Regions from separate parts of the Ignatzschineria larvae DSM 13226 genome, predicted to be linked through region 2. Evidence: riboswitches for the same ligand, from Rfam matches in the RefSeq annotation. Region 2 holds a riboswitch; the other holds the start of a gene.
What was found. Region 2 has a riboswitch for magnesium ahead of WMO13_RS04770 (magnesium transporter CorA family protein). Riboswitches for the same ligand answer to the same signal wherever they lie in the genome.
Positions count from the first base shown of each region.

Region 1: linked by a shared signal. The riboswitch ahead of mgtE (magnesium transporter) and the one ahead of WMO13_RS04770 (magnesium transporter CorA family protein) in region 2 are both predicted to bind magnesium.

Region 1 covers NZ_CP150637.1:2,189,620-2,192,835, reverse strand. The annotation lists gene metG (methionine--tRNA ligase) at 1-540, shown strand, start outside; gene mgtE (magnesium transporter) at 967-1,968, opposite strand; M-box (ykoK) riboswitch at 2,157-2,358, opposite strand; gene WMO13_RS09040 (helicase HerA-like domain-containing protein) at 2,792-3,216, shown strand, end outside.
Region 2 covers NZ_CP150637.1:1,130,894-1,134,109, reverse strand. The annotation lists gene WMO13_RS04775 (magnesium transporter CorA family protein) at 1-85, opposite strand, end outside; gene WMO13_RS04770 (magnesium transporter CorA family protein) at 263-1,195, opposite strand; M-box (ykoK) riboswitch at 1,548-1,763, opposite strand; gene WMO13_RS04765 (ABC transporter ATP-binding protein) at 1,897-3,216, opposite strand, start outside.

The DNA.
Region 1 (3,216 bases), 1.1 Mb from region 2:
TTAGAGCAAGGATTGAAAGTTGGGCATCAAGTGGAGCCCTATACTCATTTGATGACACGTTTAAATCGTAAAGATCTCGATCTTTTAATCGAAGCGAATAAAGAAGCATTGAGTACAGAGCGTAAAGACAGTGCGCAGTCTGCGAAATCCGATAAAGTTAAAGCAGATAAAGAGAAATCAACTCAAGAGAAAGGCGCTCAAGCAGCCGGGGACTATATTACAATCGATGATTTTGCGAAAGTCGATCTGCGTTTAGGGAAGGTCCTAGAGTGTGATTTCCTAGAGGGCTCCGATAAATTACTTACTTTCCAAGTGGATTTAGGGGAAGCGCGTCCTCGGACAATTTTCTCAGGGATTCGTAAGTTCTATGAGGATCCTGCGGCTCTAGTTGGAACTTATGTGGTGGTTGTGGCGAATTTAGCGCCCCGTAAGATGCGTTTTGGTGTAAGCGAGGGAATGATTTTATCGGCCTCTAAAGATGAATCATTAGCACTTTTAACGTCATTAGGTGAGTTAAAGCCCGGCGCAAAAATCTCATAAGATGTAAGAGTGATAGCATCATAAGATCCTCACTAAAGAGAGTGTTTTACCTTTTGATGCTTTTATGGCTGAGCTTTTATGAATTAAGAATAAAAAAATCCCAAAGTGTTGAGCTTTGGGATTTTACATATTGCAGTAAAAAATACTACTGTAAAAAATATTATCGGCTTATGGTTATTGTTATGAATGCCTAGGACTAAAAAGGTGTAAGTAATAGCGCATTCATCAAATATGTCATAGCTGGTAGGCTATATGAGAATCTTGATATTACCTACGATTTTTACCCAATGATCGTGAAGAAGAGACGTTTGGTAAAGATTGCGCTTCTTATGGAGAACACGATATATATTCATTGAGTAAAAATAAGGGTTACCTTTTCAGGTAGTATTTGATAGAGGTTAAACTGATTACTGTTTAGTATAAGTATTAGCTTAAAGTCATAAATGCACTTGCAATACCGAAGTAGATAAAGACACCGACAATATCACAAATAGAGGTGATAAGCGGTCCACTTGCTGTTGCAGGGTCCATTTTTAATTTACTGAAGATAAATGGAAGTGAAAGGCCGATTAAGCTACCGATCATAACAACACCCACCATTGTTAAGGCTACCACAAAGGCAATTTCAGGGCCACCGCGGTAGATACCGATGAGGGAAACCGCAAGCGCCATCGTAAATCCCAGTAGGCCTGATACAAGGATCTCTTTACTGATCATCTTAAACCAGTCTTTCATGCGTACTTCCCCTAATGCCATTGCACGAATCACAAGTGTTGCAGACTGAGCACCGGCATTACCGCCACTATCGACGAGCAGTGGCAAGAAGAAGACAAGGGCAACATTACTCTCAATCAACTCTTCAAATGTGGCAATTCCGGCACCTGAAAAGATATTCATAAAGACGAGAATAATCAACCAAGCAACCCGTTTACGGTAGAGAAGGCCGATCGTCGCAGTGAGGATGTTTTGACTATCGAAATCATCACTTTTGATCGAAGCCATACGATAGATATCTTCCGTACCCTCTTGTTCCATAACATCAAGCATTTGATCCATATGGATAACACCGAGGAGGTGTTGAGAGTAATCTACGACAGGAATCGTCACTAGCTCAGTTTCTTGGAATAGCTGTGCAACCTGTTCTTGGTCGATATCAGGAGATAAGGTTTTGATCTTAGTCTTCATGATCTCTTGGAGTGTTGCGTCCCCTTTCGCAGCTAAAAGCTCCCGAATAGCGATTACGCCGGCCAATAATTTATCGTCATTTAAGACATAGATGTAATGAATATCTTCCCGTTGATAGAGTGTTTTACGAAGATAATCGATGGTTTGATCAACGGTATCTCTCATAGGGAGAGTGATGAAGTCATCTGACATCATTGACCCCGCGGTCTCGATGCCAAATTTTTGATTGCGGTCTTGTACCATTAGCTTAACTCCTATCTTTTATTTGCATAAATTATATTTTGTTAAGCGTAGCTGGGCGCCTCAGCCAACGCAGGTATCCATGAGCAAAGAGCGAATAGATGATCAGTCTATTTTTGAGATCGAAAAAAACACCCAACCACAGTGTGAGGAGGGTGTTTTATGCCACAAAGCGATCGGCTTTGCTGGCGATCTCTCCTCTTTCGTACAGCTTTAGCACTATATGGCATGAAAGTGAGTCATGATCTAATCTATAAATAGATCAAAAATGATACTTTCGGCTACATTAGATACTGCCTTAGCTCGACAGTTTCTGCTGACCCGTTGGTGTCTCTCGACGTTTCTGGGCAGTAGCTTGCCTCCATATAGGAGCCTCACCTAACGAGGATAGTTAATAAGCGATTATCATATGATCGTACATCTTATTAACACAAAATAATTTGAGGGCGCATTATCACCTATAAAAGATTTATTATCAAGAGTTAATTAGTATTACTATAAATTTTATAGGGGTAAAAAATTTAATATACTGTTTTTTAAAGAAAAATATTTTTTATCATTCTTTTTCTATTGAATCTCTGTAGGTACCCGATTTTTTTATTCAAAGTATTATTCAAAACGAACTATTGAGTGAAACTTTCAAGAAATAATTAAAATTTATTATTAAATACAGTAAATCATCCCTTATTTACGCTTTATTTAGTACAATTTTCCTTTGTTTATCAATGGCAAATTACGGTCATAGAATAAGTTATAGAAATTCAATGTAGAAATTAAATTTAGAATTTAGAAATTAGATTTAGACATATCGCACAAGGAGATCCTTATGAGTAATGGTTATCCGCTCTTAATCGGCAAAACTGCAGATCATCAAGAGCTTAATTTATTATCGAATTTAGCAAACCGCCATGGTTTAATTACAGGTGCCACAGGGACGGGAAAGACGGTCACGTTGCAAAAATTAGCAGAGAGTTTTTCTAAAATTGGCGTCCCTGTCTTTATGGCGGATGTTAAAGGGGATCTCTCTGGAATTGCTGCTGCAGGTACCATTAACCCCAAATTGCAAGAGAGATTAGATGCAACGGGGTATACTGATTGGGATCCTCATGATAATCCTGTTACTTTTTGGGATGTATTTGCCGAAAAAGGACACCCGATTAGGGCAACGGTGTCTGATATGGGGCCTCTTATCCTTGGACAGTTAATGGGGCTCAATGAGATTCAACTTGGTATTTTAAATATTATTTTTAA
Region 2 (3,216 bases):
CAGTTAAGACAATTAATGTATTGCTTTTAAAACGTGCTTCTTCTTGAAGTTCCCCTAATGCGAGGCTTTTATATACTTTTAACATAGGACAATCCTTTCTAACTTAACTGAATTTTGCTCTTTATCATGCGCAAACAAGGTCTTTACAGTGCTATGTGTTATCACTGCAACATAGACAAAATTCATTATGAAATTTATAAAATTTATGGAATATTTTATGGATAGCGTTTTATTGGTATGGCTCTGATTACACTGAATCCCTTTAAATCATCTTCTTCGATCTGAAGAATGCTAAAGCCCCCACGATAATAATGCCGGCAATCACCGCTAATCCTGTTAACGCATACGGTGATTCTTGCCAAGGCAATGGAATATTCATTCCATAAATGCCACCAATAGCCATCGGTACCGTTGCAACCGTTACCAAGATTGTTAAATATTGCACTGAGAGACTGAGATTATTCTCGATCAATGCAGAATAAGCATCCATTAAGTTCCGTAAGTTTGCTTGATGAATCGTTGCAACACTCTCAGCTTGTTCTGTTTTAGTGATCAAATCTTGAAGCGCTAAATCCTGTTCATAGTCCGCTTTTAATATACTCTTCTGAGCTAGAGATTTGAGAAGCTTAATGTTTCTATTCAGTGCTTTTGCAAAGTAGAGTAGACTTTTATTGTTATCAATTAGTTTATAGACCGATTTATTATTAAATTCCCGTTTGAGATTAGTCTCTAATACGTTAATTTCCTGAATTAAATTTTCAGTTAAATTGATAAACATTGTTGTTGTCATATCTAAGATTCGATAGACAAAATCAGTCGGATCTTTCTCTGCCCAAGTCACTAAATGCTCGTGTTCTAAGTAGGTAAAGAGAAATGAGTCTTGGTCTGCGATCGTAATAACCGTATCCTCTTTCACTAAAAGCGTTAGATGTGATATTTGATATGGCACTTTAGAGCGAGGTAAATTTTTCCGAGGAATATCAATTTTTAATAAAATAGTATCATCTTCTAATTGATTCAAATGACCTCGAGCCCGCTGCAGTGTATCTTCCGGCAAATGGTATTTTTTAAGAACACGACTCAATTCAGCCACAGAGGGAGAAATAAGATTAATCCATTCTGTAGCCGATGTTTGGGGGCCCGCTTTTATGGCAGATTCTTTTGAGAGAATGATTTTATCTTGTACGATGCTCATATTGCTCTCCTTGGCAAAGTGAATTGAAAAATTGAAACAAACAAAAAGCGCACCCTTCTTATGAAAAAGGTGCGCTCTTGAAATCCAATCAATTCACTAGAGTGCATAACAAATCAATATCACACTTAATAATCCTGTGGTAGCGTATAGACTATACGCCAGAAGTAGGCTCATAGATTAATGACTATGTGCCCTGCTCGCTTCTTAAAATCATTCCCCATTCTAATCTATTACGCTCAAAATCTGCTTTTACAGTTTCTATTAATACCATTTGAATGGATAATCATTTTGAAACTACCACAAGAACATCTTGGCTATTTGCCAAAATATCGATGATTATCAGTGAAATTACTGATTTCCTCTTTCATTGAGCTTTAGCACTGTACGGCATAAGGAAATAGTTACATGAATATTCCATTATGGATAATATATTCAATGATTTCTCTAGTCGCTAGCTACGTTATAGATCACCTTAATTCGATGATCTCTGTTAAACCCGTTGGCGTCTTTGGACGTTTCTGGGCAGTAGCCTATCTCCGTACAGGAGCCTCACCTAACGAGGTACCTGCAATTTGTGCATGGATAATACACCTAAAGGATTTTAGAAGTCAAATAATTATTTTCTTTTAGCGATAATTGATATTCCTTTTATCTCTTTATTAGACTCTATTATTCGAGAAATTTTCAAAGAGACATAAATGCTATTTATCCAATTTTTTATCTTTATCACTCATCGGATTAGAAGCTTGTTGTCGCCAAAATTGTGCATACAGGCCATCAGCACTAATTAATGCTTCGTGTGTTCCCATTTCGACAATTTCCCCTTGATCCATCACGATTAATCGATCCATTTTGGCAATGGTAGAAAGACGATGTGCGATCGCTATCACCGTTTTCCCGGCCATTAAAAGCTCAAGATTCTCTTGAATGACCGCTTCTGATTCTGAATCGAGGGCTGAGGTAGCTTCATCTAAAATTAAGATTGGTGCATTTTTGAGTAAAACTCGGGCAATGGCAATGCGTTGACGTTGTCCGCCGGAGAGTTTCACCCCGCTTTCCCCCACTAAAGCATCTAATCCTCGATGACCATATTGATCCACCAATTCTCTCACAAATTGATCGGCTTTTGTCTGCTTTAAGGCCTCAAAGAGCATCTCATCTGTCGCATCAACATTTCCATAAAGTAGATTATCGCGGATTGAACGATGAAAAAGCGTGGGTTCTTGAGTAACCACTCCGATTTGCGCTCGTAAACTATCTTGCGTCAGGGTACGAATATTCACGCCATCAATCAGAATTTCCCCCTGTTGAATATCATACAAGCGAAGCAAAATCTGCGTTAAAGTCGTCTTTCCGGCTCCTGAAGGTCCTACTAAACCGATCTTTTCCCCGGCACGAATATGAAGATTGAAATCTGTATAAATGGGTTTCGCAGGATGATAACTGAAATTCACTGACTTAAATTCAATCTCCCCCTCTACCGTATCAATAGTGCCGGCATTCGGTTGATCCATCACTTCTCTTGATTGTGCAATCACTCTGATTCCATCTTGAACACTCCCAATATCTTCAAAGATGTGGCTTACGACTCGCATTACCCAAGTGGACATCGTATTGATTCTCACCACCAAACTTATGGTAAATGCAATGGCACCGGCTGAAATTAAGGAAGCACCCCAAAGATAGAGTGATAGAACTACGGTTGCTACAATTAAGAGGGTATTAATCATCGTGAGCGAGAAATCCATTCCCGTTGATAATTTTGTAGAATAGAGCGCCGCATCCGTCTGTTCACGCATCATTTTCCGAGCATCTTCTTCATTTTTATCACTATGGGAAAAGAGCTTTAGCGTGACAATATTGCTATAACTATCAACAATATGACCCATTAATTTTGAACGAGTTTTGGCGGATTGATGTGAGCGATAGCGAGTTCTCGGCAAGAAGTAGATCATCAATAGAATATACGCCACAATCCAAAGTAGAATCGGCACTGTAAGCCAGATATTAACTTCAAAAAA